3 regions of the Halomonas sp. CSM-2 genome follow, and region 3 is predicted to be linked to each of the others. Evidence: riboswitches for the same ligand, from Rfam matches in the RefSeq annotation. Region 3 holds a riboswitch; each other region holds the start of a gene.
The links. A riboswitch is a leader RNA that binds a small molecule or an ion and turns the genes downstream of it on or off. The one in region 3 is predicted to bind thiamine pyrophosphate.
Positions count from the first base shown of each region.

Region 1: it holds a riboswitch for thiamine pyrophosphate, as region 3 does, so the genes downstream of both, thiM (hydroxyethylthiazole kinase) here and B7L15_RS04705 (sodium:solute symporter family transporter) in region 3, are expected to answer to the same signal.
Region 2: it holds a riboswitch for thiamine pyrophosphate, as region 3 does, so the genes downstream of both, B7L15_RS05050 (NUDIX hydrolase) here and B7L15_RS04705 (sodium:solute symporter family transporter) in region 3, are expected to answer to the same signal.

Region 1 covers NZ_NBYR01000003.1:125,447-129,723, reverse strand. The annotation lists gene B7L15_RS03480 (cupin domain-containing protein) at 1-330, shown strand, start outside; gene B7L15_RS03475 (DUF6164 family protein) at 322-684, opposite strand; gene gloA (lactoylglutathione lyase) at 686-1,219, opposite strand; gene B7L15_RS03465 (DUF2237 family protein) at 1,432-1,806, shown strand; gene B7L15_RS03460 (hypothetical protein) at 1,915-2,259, shown strand; TPP riboswitch at 2,307-2,403, shown strand; gene thiM (hydroxyethylthiazole kinase) at 2,428-3,231, shown strand; gene thiE (thiamine phosphate synthase) at 3,221-3,832, shown strand; gene B7L15_RS03445 (DMT family transporter) at 3,842-4,277, opposite strand, start outside.
Region 2 covers NZ_NBYR01000005.1:14,735-19,011, forward strand. The annotation lists gene B7L15_RS05040 (class I SAM-dependent methyltransferase) at 1-181, opposite strand, end outside; gene B7L15_RS05045 (thymidylate synthase) at 221-1,195, opposite strand; gene B7L15_RS05050 (NUDIX hydrolase) at 1,250-1,813, opposite strand; TPP riboswitch at 1,876-1,979, opposite strand; gene cmoB (tRNA 5-methoxyuridine(34)/uridine 5-oxyacetic acid(34) synthase CmoB) at 2,164-3,162, opposite strand; gene B7L15_RS05060 (phospholipase D-like domain-containing protein) at 3,178-4,277, opposite strand, start outside.
Region 3 covers NZ_NBYR01000004.1:174,442-178,718, reverse strand. The annotation lists gene B7L15_RS04715 (CoA-acylating methylmalonate-semialdehyde dehydrogenase) at 1-997, shown strand, start outside; gene B7L15_RS04710 (hypothetical protein) at 1,060-1,752, opposite strand; TPP riboswitch at 1,966-2,068, shown strand; gene B7L15_RS04705 (sodium:solute symporter family transporter) at 2,058-3,452, shown strand; gene B7L15_RS04700 (diguanylate cyclase domain-containing protein) at 3,500-4,277, shown strand, end outside.

The sequences.
Region 1 (4,277 bases), on a different contig from region 3:
CTACAGCTTGCCGTCCCCGCCCACCGCCTGCCCTGGCAGCCGGACCGCCGCCCCGGCATCAGCTACAAGATGCTGCACACCTTCAAACAGGAGCGGGTCAGCCTGGAACACTGGGAGGCTGGCCAGGCCATTGAGTATCCGGTGCTGACCGGCGGGCTGGAGTTTTTCGTGCTGGAGGGCGCCTTGAGCGACGGCGACCGGGAATACACCGCTGGTAGCTGGTGCCGCTACCCCAGCGGCATGGCGCTGACCCTCACTGCCGGGGAAAGTGGCGTGCAGATGTACCTCAAGCGCGGCCACCTACCGCCGGTGCAGGACGATTCAGCCTAGGGCCAGAAAGGGCAGCAGCGTTAACGCCACCAGCAATAAGATGGCCACGCCCACCAGCGTGATTTGCACGGGGTGGGCACTAAAACGCTGCCATAAGGTGGGTGCATCACCCCGTGCGAGGGCTTCGTTGTGTTCTTGCCTGGCCCGCGCCTGGCGCTCGGCCTGATACTCGGCCAGTAGCGCGTTGGCATCCTCAAGTTGACTTAGGTCACGCAGCCAGATGGCATCCACGCCCAACCGGAAGAAACCAGCCTGTGTCTCGTAAGTATCCAGGCCATGGGCATCGAGCAACTGGCGGACTTCCATGGCCTCTTCGTCGGTCACATGGCGCAGGCGAAACAGCAAATGCGCCATGCTAGTCGCCCTTGCCGGCCATCAGGTCCGCTTGAATCACTTCAATCCAGTAGCCGTCCGGGTCTTTGACGAAAATCACGTCTTGCATCTTTCCCTGATCGGCACGCTTGACGAAGGTGACGTCGTGCTCGTCGAACCACGCCTGGGCCGCCGCCAGATCGGGCACGCTAAAGCAGATATGGCCAAACCCCTGGGGCTCGGCGTTGCCATCGTGGTAGGCAAAGCCGTTCTGGTTTTCTGTGCCCCAGTTGTGGGTCAGCTCTAAAAGTCCCTTTTGACTAAACGTCCAGGCGGTTCTTGCCTGCGTCTCTTCAGGGACCTGATCACCGTCTTCCAGATTAGCCAGAAAGTAGAGTGAAAATTGCATTTCTTCAAAATCAAGTCGACGCATCACTTGCATACCAAACACCTGTGAATAAAACGCCAGCGCACGCTCGGGGTCCTTGACCCGCAACATGGTGTGGTTCAAACGGAATCCCTGGGTTTGCTTGGGCGTCGGGGCAACCCCTGGATGCTGCTCACCTTGAAATGACATGCACTATCTCCTTTGACGTTTCGGTTACTTTGTACAAGGCTGTAGAGTCCTGGCTGGCAGTCTTCAGCAACTGTCTGTACCAACTATCTGTTACCAACAGCCTTTACCAACCATCGTGACTCGCCCTCATGGCGCACCAGAATGATCGTTGTTTGTCATTTCATCATGAGGGCAGTCTGACAAAATACCAGTCCTTGCGCTAAGGAGGCCTTATGGCCCGCGATCTCAATGTCCTGGGTGAACCGCTCACCCCGTGCTGCCATGACCCCAAAACCGGCTTTTACCGCGATGGATTCTGTCGCGTGGGGGCGGATGATATGGGCGTCCACTCTGTGTGCGCCATGCTGACGGAGGAGTTTCTGGCCTTTTCACTGGCACAAGGTAACGACCTGGTAACGCCGCGGCCTGAATTTGGCTTTCCTGGCCTGCGGCCCGGTGACCGTTGGTGCCTGTGCGCATCACGCTGGCTGGAAGCCGCCGAGGTGGGCTTGGCGCCCCCTGTCGTCTTATCCGCCACTAACCAGAAAACCCTCGACATCATCGGCCTCGAAACCTTGCGCCAACACGCCCTGGATGCCGTGCATTGATAGGGTTGCGTCTTGGATATTCTGTGCAAACATCCTACACTTCCATTATAAATTTTATACACCCCATCAGTTGATCCCCACCGGAAGGGTATCCAACAGGAGTAGGTCATGACCTCGATCGATATGACCCTTGGCGATCACATCACCTTGAAGCAGCTTTCCCAGGCGCTCCGCAACGGCTTCTCGCCGATTGTGGAAGTTGAATCAATGGATGGCATCTATAAGGTGCGCTTTCACCATGCCAACGGGGTTTCTGATTTATCCAATGCCCAAGGGCACGTCAGCACCTTCCTGGGCACTGGCGAAATCCGCGATACTCTGGGTGAATTGGGCTTGACCCATGGCGTGCTTACCTTTGCCGATCAGTGCGGCGACGAAATGATCGGTGTTGAGGGGAAAGCCATGACGCCCGATGAAATGCTCACCTACGGAACACGCATCTCGTTTCGTTAAACGAGCCTATCCAACGCTTTACAGACCCACCTAAGGCACGGATAGTATGATCACGACAGGGGCGCTCGTCACTGAACGGGCTGAGAAGCACCCTTATAACCTGAACCGGCTAATACCGGCGTAGGGAGTCGTGGTGCCCTGTCACCACCTCCCTGCCGGGAGGATTTCATGACCACATTTGGCGACAGCTTGATGACGCTGCGCGATACCACCCCGCTTATTCACTGCATCACCAATTATGTCGCGATGAACAGCACCGCCAATCTGCTGCTGGCCACCGGGGCGTCACCTGCCATGCTGCATGCCACCCAGGAAGTCGCTGAGTTCGCCGCGCTTGCCGATGCACTGTCGGTCAACATCGGGACGCTTTCATCACCCTGGGCGGAAGCCATGCTGCTTGCCGCGCGCACGGCTCGCGAGCACAGCACGCCCTGGGTACTGGATCCCGTCGCCGTCGGTGCGACCCGTTATCGCCAGACGGTCTGCGCCGACCTGTTAGCCCTTAAGCCCAGCGTCATCCGTGGCAACGCCTCTGAAATACTGTCGCTCAATGGGCTGGCCCACCAGGGCAGGGGGGTTGATGCCACCGCGTCTACCGATGATGCCATAACGGCCGCCATGGCACTTGCCGAGCGGCAACAGTGTATTGTGGCCATGACCGGTGAGCGGGACAGGGTCACCGACGGACGAGTCTGCTACTCGATCAATGGCGGCCACCCTTTGATGCCCCGCGTCACGACCTTGGGCTGTGGGCTTAGCGCCCTGGTCGCCGCGTTTGTCGCCACCAATCCGGACGCGCCGTTGAATGCCAGCAGTGCCGCCGTGGCGTGCTTTGCGGCAGCCGGGGAGCGTGCTGGCAAGGCTGCCAGGGAGCCCGGCAGCTTTTACGTTGCCTTGTTGGACGCGCTTTACCAACTGACACCTGATGAGCTTAACCGCTTTGCCCAGCGGGAGGTCAGCGATGCCCTTTGATCTGTCGCTCTATCTGGTCACCGACGCGACCCTTTGCCAGCACCATGGTCTTGAGCATACCGTCAGCGAGGCGGTCCGCGGCGGCGTCAGCATGGTGCAACTGCGCGACAAGCAGGCAAGCGATGCACAGATGATCGACCAGGCACGACGTTTGAAAGCCCTGCTGGCAGGCACTGGGGTGGCGTTGATCATCAACGACCGCCTTGAGGTGGCACTTGCCAGTCAGGCCGATGGGCTGCATGTGGGTCAGAGCGATGCGACGGTTCGCCAGGCCCGGGCTGCGATGGGGCCAAAGGCCATATTGGGGCTCTCGATCAACACCGTTGAGCAACTGCATGACGCGCCCATTGATCAGCTTGACTACGTCGGCATCGGGCCGATCTTTGCCACCCCCAGCAAAGCGGATCACGCCCAACCGATTGGCTTTGGCGGTCTCGCCTCCTTGATCAAGGATTGCCCGATACCCAGCGTGGCCATCGGCGGGCTGAATGCCAGCCACGTGAGCGCGATACGGCGGGCAGGCGCTGACGGGCTAGCGGTCATCTCGGCGATTTGCGGGCAGCCCGACCCTGAGGCAGCGGCTCGCGCCTTCCGGCGTTAAGAGTCGGTACTAGGCCGTTGGGCGCCGCTTTAACGTCGTTCGACGGTCGTGATAGGCAATCGCCAGACCGCTCGCCATGATCAAGGCACTGCCCACCCATACCCAGAGGTCCGGCAGTTCGCCCCAGAACCACCAGCCGAGCAGCACTGCCCAGAGCATGGCGGTGTAATCAAACGGGGCGGCTATCGCCGCGGGAGCGAAGCGAAATGCCAGGGTAATAAACGCCGTCGCACCTACCCCCAGAACGCCAGACGCCAAAAAGCCCAGCCAGTGCCAGGGCAGCGGCGTCTGCCAAACCCAAGGCAAGGTCAGCCCCGTCACCACCAAGGGCACAGAGGTCATGTAGAAAAGCATCGCCCAAAGGTGCTCACGGCCCCCGTAGCGGCGTGCGGTAATCATCATCAGGGCATAGAACAGCGCCGCTCCCACCAACACCACGGCGCCC
Region 2 (4,277 bases), on a different contig from region 3:
CGTCTCTTAATCTTCTGGCCACTTTTCCGCTGCCGCAGCCGTAGTCCAATACATTAATTTCCTTACCATGGGAGCATGTTAAGTCTGCGATTAGTGGTTGATAGCCAAAAGTGTTCTCCACCCAGTCATCATAGGCGTCAAAGAGTTCGGCGATATTGTGTTCAGTCCAATTAGTATTCATGGAAATAAATCTCCTAGTGTGCGCTCATGTATGAATGCTTTAACTACCCCAGCGATTAATAAGAAACGGTCCATAGTAGGGGTTGATTATCTCCAATGCCTTTTGAGGCAGTGCATTTCCTATTTTGATTTGGCGATAAATCCAGAATAGCATCAGTACATCTCGCCAATAAGCCGTTAGGTTAAGCTTAGCCATGTCATTAAATGACAACAAGCCGCTACGGATTTCTGACTCATATTCCAGTAGTTCGCGTATAGTGGCAGGGGATGTACCAACTGGCATTAAAGGTATGGTGCCTGACTGGGGCACTGTTTCATTACTATTCAAAAGCTCAAGCGCACGCTCATGTGTGCTTTCATAGACGTGAATAGAACCAACTTGATGAGTGTAGTGCCCGATATTGCAACCTATGCGGGTAGCAATATATTCCTGCAAGAAAGTAAAAGAGAAAATATCGTTCAGCATACCAACGTAAGCATCATTGGCACGCATATAGCTAACCATGTGCAGCTTTTCTTCGCGAAGTAGCAGCTGAAGACCCAAGGTACATGAAACGTCAATATTACGTCGATAAAGATTTTCTTCCGCACTGAATATTTGCAGGACGGTACGCTTGCTGTCGGGGTCGTCATTTTTAAGGATATCAATCGCTCGTTCGATTTGATCGAATGTGTCTACACCAAAGTTTTTAAGACGAGCTCCGTAACCAGTGCCTGGTAGGCTTATACCATCTGGGCTGTAGCGTTGCATCGACGGTGCGTACCAGGAAATAAATGCCAAGTCGTTTTTACCGGATAAATACCACAACGCTTCTGCATAATTAAAGACAATATTTTGTTTGCGTATTTTGCTTAGACAAAAACGATCTCGGGGGTTGTCGAGTCGGACATTGAATCCAATGAGTTCTCGCTCTTTGTTTCCTCGAGGTGCGTTAATATGTTCGTATTCAAAGCAGATTTTATGCAGTGTGTCCCTATAGAGGCTGGTGAAATTCGTATAATGTTTATGCATCATTATATTAATCTCTTCCGATGGACAAAGAGGTATCTTTAACTGATGAGGGGTGGTTTATAAAGCTGAGTTGGGGGCGTGGGTCTCATGTGATTTTTCGTTGACCATTGAACTATGCAAATTAAAGGCTTTCATGACAGTATCTGCTACGTGATCTGCCAAGACTTCATTGAAATTGAGTTCTCCGTTTACAACTTTCGCCCATCGGCAGTCTGCAGCATCATCACCGGGCTGTAGCTCGCCATCAACGTAGTGACAAAGTAGGGCAACCAAGGCGAAGTGGTGGTGATTTCCCTCAGGGTCATATCCAATCACTTCTACTACATCAATCAACGGCCCTGCGGTTGCTGTGATACCTGTTTCTTCCAGCAATTCGCGCTCTGCTGCACAATGTAGGCTCTCTCCTGGTTCCACTGATCCTCCTGGGAAGCCCCAAGTGCCCCGTTGAGGCTCTTTACTGCGTTGGACTAGGAGAACTTCATTATCACGCAGAGTTACGGCGATTGCTGCCAAACGTGGCTTGGCAGGTACGGAGTTCATGCGGTTTTTATCAGACATGTTAAAAGGAGGGGCGCTGCTGAGCGTAGATACGTTAGCGGGCGTTGAGTTATTTTGCGACACGATGAACTCCTGTATTGAGGTTCGAATAATACAGGCGCAGGTGTCAAAACAGATCCATATATGGTTTATGCCCGTTCCGTTCCTACGCCGGTATAAGCCGGATCAGGTTCAAAGGGTTTGGATAACTCCATCTCAGCCTGAAGAACAGACACCCCTCGGAAAATTCACCACTACTATGAATTTAAGTATAAGTCAATGCTTGGGCTTGTGATTTTAAATGCACGCTCTCCTTGTCGGCTTATCGCCCTGAAGTAGTAAGCGATTACACATCGCCACCACATTTTAATTAAATGACTGTTATGCAGCGACTTGGCGTAAGCCGCAGTTTTGACCCTTCTTCGCACAATCGGCTAAACGGCTAAACAGCTCGGCTTATTCGCCAATATCACCGCCCGGCGCGGAGCAGGGTAGCCTTCGATGGTGCGGGTACGGTCGTCTGGATCGAGGAAATCGGCCAGCGACTGGTAGGTCATCCAGTCGGTGGAGCGCTGCTCGTCAAGGGTGGTGGCTGCTTCATCCACCACGCGAACGTTGGTAAAGCCGCAGCGCGAAAGCCAGTGGCATAGCGCCATGGAGGAGGGCAGGAAGTAAACGTTGGGCATGGCGGCGTAGCGTTCGCCGGGCATAAACACCGTCTGCTCATCGCCTTCCACCACCAGGGTCTCCAGCACCAACTCGCCGCCAGGCGCCAAGGCGGCCTTTAGCTGCTGAATGTGCTCCAGCGGCGCAGGGCGGTGGTAGAGCACGCCCATGGAAAAGACCGTATCGAAAAAGCCCAGGTTTTCCGGTACGTCTTCGATGCCCACCGGTAAGAACTGCGTTCTGCCGCCGTCTGCATCGCCCACGAAATGGCGTACCGCCTGGAACTGCCAGTAAAAGCGCGGTGAAGGGTCAATGACCAGCACAAAAGCTGCACCTGCCCCGGCCATCCGCCAGGCGTGGTAACCGCTACCTCCGCCCACATCGAGCACTTTGCGGTATTCGAGCGGTGCCAGGTGGGGGGCCACGCGCTGCCACTTCCAGTCGGAGCGCCACTCGGTGTCGATATGGAGGCCACCCAATTGAAAAGGGCCTTTCCGCCAGGGTGCAAGCTTTCTCAGCAGGTTGAAACACTGGCGCTTTTGGCTGTCGGTGAGGTCAATGTCGACAGTCACGGTGTCGCTGTTCAGGTCGACGCGCCGCTCGCTTGGCAGCGCGGGCAGTTTGGCCACGGCTTTTTCCCAGGCGGGCAAGTCGCCGTGGCGGTTGCGGTCGAGGCCGCGCGCCAATTGCTCGGGCAGACGTGCCAGCCAGGTGTCCAGACCCTGGTCAATAAAGGCGTGGTAGAGCTCGCGGTGGGGGTGGGGCATGGGTGTCTCGCTGTCTTAAAAAGTGCACCAGCCGCTGGCTTCCATCAGTCGATACTGCCAGTAGCGCCAACGAGAGGCGTCCAGGTAAGCCTCGGGGCCGGTGCTGTAATGCTCGGTGTCGGTATTATGCCAGTGGCGTTCGAAGGCTGCGCGGGCCTCGTGGATAATCGCATCATCGCTGTCGGCGACCCACTCGAGATTGGCTTCGAAGTTGAGGTCGTTAAGGCTACGCCGGGTATAGTTGGCCGAACCCAGCAGCAGGTGGGCGGGGCGCTTGCCAGCATGGCGCAGCAATACTTTGCCATGCGCCTGCTCGCCGTGGGTATCACTCCAGCGTAGCTGGATGTCGGCGTTGATCAGGTCGTTGGCCGCCTGGCGGTTGGGAATACCGCTGCCGGAGACGCCAAAGGCATGGTGGTTGGGGTCGAGAAGCACGCGTACCTTAACGCCCCTTGCCGCGGCTCTGACCACGGCCGCGATCACGCGACGGTGAGAGAGGTAGAGTATCTCTATATCGAGCCTCTCGTCTGCGTGGGCGTCGTCGATGATCGCCAGCAAAGCGCGTTTGATGGCGCCTTCGCTAAGCAGGCGTAGGCGCGGAGTGTTGCCACTTTTGTCGCTAGTGGCTGCCGTCGGCTGGACGTGGGCGATGGGGACGCCGCTGTGGGCGGCAATTTCGCGCTCGGAGGCAAGCAGGTCGAGGGCGGTATCACCGGCGACTCGCAGCGCCACGTCCCGGTAGTCGCTGCTGCCGTCATCGGCGTTGGCCGAGCTGACCACGGCGGTCCAGCGATCACCTTCGTCCACTACCAGGGTCTTACGATGGTTGGCGTTGAGGTTAAGCAGGGTCAGGTAGCTGCGAAGACCGACCTTGCCCTGGCCGATAGGGTTGGGTAGCCAGCCGGCCCGGGGCGAGTGGCGCAGCCAGCGAAAGCTCAGCCGCCAAAGCGCGGTCCAGCTTGGGTTGGGGTCACGCCCGATCGTTAGGTCGGTGGTGGCGACCCGGATGCCAGCCGCTTCAAGTGCTTGATGGTGGCTAGGCTCGAGCCCGCCGTAGACGGCGTTGATAGGATCGGTGATTACCACTATCTCGATATCAGGGCGCTGGTGCTTGC
Region 3 (4,277 bases):
CGGTAATACCTTCGTGCTGAAACCCTCGGAGCAGGATCCCAGCTCGACCATGCGCCTGGTGGAGCTTGCCCACGAAGCGGGCATTCCGGCGGGCGTATTGAATGTGGTTCACGGCGGCCCCGAGGTGGCGAACCAGATCGCCGATCATCAGGCGATCAAGGCGCTGTCGTTCATTGGCTCATCCCACGTAGGCTCGCTGCTGTATAACCGCGCCGCCGCGGCGGGTAAACGCATGCAGGCGATGATGGGCGCCAAGAACCATTGCGTGGTCATGCCCGATGCCAATCGCAGTCAGGCGATCGACAGCCTGCTGGGCTCTGCCTTTGGGGCGGCCGGGCAGCGTTGCATGGCCAACTCGGTGGTGGTCCTGGTGGGGGAAGCCCGTGAATGGCTCGACGATATTGTGGAAGGCGCTCGTGGCATGAAAGTCGGGCCTGGCACCCAGCGCGACGCTGACCTGGGCCCGCTGGTATCCCCTCAGGCCAAGGAGCGCGTCGAGCGTTTGATTGGCGCAGGTGAAAAAGAGGGCGCCAGATTAATGGTCGACGGGCGAGGCTGCTCGGTTGAGGGCTATCCGGAAGGTAATTTTGTCGGGCCGACGTTATTTGCCGACGTGACGGCAGACATGTCCATCTACCGGGAAGAGATCTTTGGCCCGGTACTCTGCGTGGTCAGCGTGGCAACCCTGGATGATGCCATCGCGTTCATCAATGCCAACCCCAACGGCAACGGCACCTCGATCTTTACCAACTCCGGATGGGTGGCGCGGCGCTTTGAAAACGATATCGATGTGGGGCAGATCGGCATCAACGTACCGATCCCGGTGCCGGTGGCCTATTTCAGCTTTACCGGTTCGCGAGGCTCGAAGCTTGGTGACCTGGGTCCCAACGGCAAGCAGGCGATTGCTTTCTGGACGCAGACCAAGACCGTGACAGCACGCTGGTTTGAGCCGGAAAACGTCTCCAGCGGTATCAATAGCACCATCTCACTTGGCTGATGTCACTCGCCAAACGATATTTCCCTCGGCCTGAATGGGCCGAGGGAACGTCAATGCGAGGACTAAAAATCCTGGAACAGCGGTAAACTCTCTTCCAGCAGCCGTTCAATCGGATCAAGCTGACTCTCGTGCAGCACCAGCATTGAAGGCTCGCTGGCAAAATGCTTGCCGGTTGGCACCAGCAGTGCAAACTCGCCTTCTTCAAGATGAAATTCGTGAATCTCGCGCAGCCCTTGGGCGGTATAGCACTGGGTGCAGCGGTACGCTTCGTCCTCGCCGTATACCAGGCGGTGGTACATCTTGAACAGCGTATAAAGTGCCAAACCGCCTTCAAAAGCAGGCCAGCGGGCCGGAATAGTGCGCGTTTCTTCATCCAGCGTTTGCCCGTCTGCCTCGGCATTGGCGATCGCATCGTCTAGCGGGCTGGCCAGCAGGTCATCACGGGCGGCCGGAAGGGCGACGTTGTCTTTTGAAGCCTGAGTAAAGGTGCTGACTGCGCGTTTAAAATCAGCCACGTTGTGAATGGCGTAGTCGGCATGCTGCAAGTCATCCGGCTCGAAACCGCCGTTCTCCCAGCCATGGATGACTCTCAACGTCATCAAGCCACGCTCCATGGGGCGTGCCAACAGCAAGTAAAGCGCAATATGCAGATGTAACTGTCGCTCATCCGTATCGTTTTCAAACGCATTGTAAGGGTCAGCAAACAAGGCGTGGAGCCTGCCCGGCGTATGTTCCTTGGCTTCTGTATAGCGCATTAGAGATTTCCCGTTGAGCGAACCGTGTCGCTCTGGGCGCACGGTTTCTATAACGTTATTAGAGCACCTACGGAGTATGGCGAGCGATGACGCGGATTGAAAGCCCTCGGCCGTGTGAAGCACCGAGTGCTTGCGCGTTATGGCATGCGCGCGCCACTTTACGTTGGTGCGATTCTCGTTGAGAATAATACCTGTTCATAACGATCTTTCACACACTGTCGCCAGGGGGGCCTCGAAGAGGCTGAGAGTGCGCTTGCGCTGACCCTGGAACCTGATCCGGATGATACCGGCGGAGGAAGTGCGACATGCCCTACCTGACATCAGCTGCGCTTGCCGCGGCACTTGGCGTTTTCATCATCCTTGGCCTGCGGGCTCGCTGGGCCGGTGGCACGGTCGATGATTACATTACGGCCCGCAATTCCCAGTCCGGAGCGACCCTCGGACTGTCGTTTCTTGCCTCCGGGATGGGGGCATGGATTCTGTTTGCCCCGCCGGAAATCGGCGCCTTTGTTGGCCCCGTGGCGCTTGCGGGTTATGCCATCGGTTCGGCATTGCCATTTATCGTATTGGGCCTTTATGGGCCGGCCATCCGCCGCGCACTGCCCGAAGGCAGAAGCATCGCCGAGTTTGCCCAGGCATGCTACGGCACCAGCGTGCGGCGCTGGGTGTCACTGGTGTCAGTGGCCTATATGGCCTGCTTTCTCGCTGCAGAGCTGACGGCGATTGGTGCGATTACCGCATTACTTTCCGATGTGCCGCCCGCTTTGGTTGTCCTCGGTGTCGCTTTGAGCACGCTTGCCTATACCGTGCTCGGCGGGCTTAGGGCGAGCCTTGCCACCGACCGGTGGCAGGCCTGGCTGTTGATCGCTCTGCTGCTTATCGTCAGCAGTGTTGCCTTCACCTATTTACCCGCCATGCCAGACGTATCGTCGATGCCGAGTGCCCCATTGGGCGACGCGCTGAGTGTAGCGGTGACACTGGTCATTGCTGTTACCGCGGCTAACCTTTTCCACCAGGGTTACTGGCAGCGAGTGTGGGCCGCGCAGGATTCACGCAGTCTGGGCCAGGGGGCCTGGCTGGGGGGTGGCATGACCGTCGCTGTGGTGATGGTCATCGGCGGCCTGGGGATGCTTGCCGCGATGAGTGGCGTTGCGCTGGGTGAGCCGCCAATCCCGTTTTTTGCTCTGCTGGGAAATGCGCCGTCGTGGCTCGCCATGCTGGTCCTGGTGCTGGCGGTGACACTGGTGGCGTCCAGTGTCGATACGCTACAGAACGCGATTGCCTCGCTGATAGTCTCCCAGCATGAGCAGCAGGGCAGGTCGCTGACCACGGCGCGCTGGTGGACCGTTGTGCTGATGGTGCCGGTGGTGATCATCGCCCTTCAGGGGCTTTCCGTATTGCGGCTATTCCTGATCGCCGACTTGCTGTGTGCCGCGATTGTCGTACCGGTATTGCTGGGGCTATGGAAGCGGATGTCCACCGCGGCTGCGATTGGCGGCGGTATTGCAGGGCTTTTAGGCGCCGTGTTACCCGGCTGGCTGGCCAGTGGTAGCCTTGCAGCGGGTCTCATGGCGGCGACTTTCCCTGCTGGTATTCCCACGCTGGGTCCTTTCCTCGGTGCGTTATGTGCTTCTACACTGGTAAGTGTTAGCTGGGCGAAAGTGGTTGGTCATCGGGCATCTTGGGCAAAGCATGGCTGATCACGTTATGATGGTTGGTTATCGTCTACCGTCATGGGCCACAGTCAATGAACTACCCTATTCTTCCCGACGAAGAGGCTCGGCTGGCGGCGCTTTACGAATTGGCGCTGCTGGACACGCCGGAAGAACCCGCATTCGACCGGGTGACGCGTCTGGTCACCCAATTACTGAATGTACCGACCTCGACCGTCACGCTGATTGACGCCAAGCGGCAATGGATAAAATCTCGTGTGGGAACTGAGCTTCGTGAAACATCACGTAGCGTGGCTTTCTGCGCCCATACCATTGCGGAATCTGCGCCGCTGATTGTTGAAGATACCCGAGAAGATCCGCGTTTTGCCGATAATCCGTTGGTGACCGTGCCAGGCGGAGTGCGTTTTTACGCGGGTATTCCGCTGCGCACATCAAAGGGGTTGGCGTTGGGGTCGCTGTGTGCCGTGGACACAAGGCCACGTCGGCTTAGCGACGCCGAGATCAACGCGCTTAAAGATCTTGGATCGATTGTTACTGATGAAATTCACCTGCGTGAGCGGTTCCTGTTTGAAAAGCAGCGCCGGGAAGCATCCCAGTCATCTCTCGAAGCGCTGCACCTGGATCTTGAAAACCAGATTGAGCGGCGCACCCGAGAGCTGAACTTGGTGATCGAGTCGGCCTATGATGCCTATATCAGCATTGACGATAACGACCTTGTGCTGGACTGGAATCGAGCCGCGACGACGATGTTTGGCTGGACGCGCAGGGAAGCTCTGGCGCGCTCCATTGAGCATTTGATCTTTCCTGATGGCATGCCGGAAGGCGACCAGCAGACGCCCGTCACCTACTACG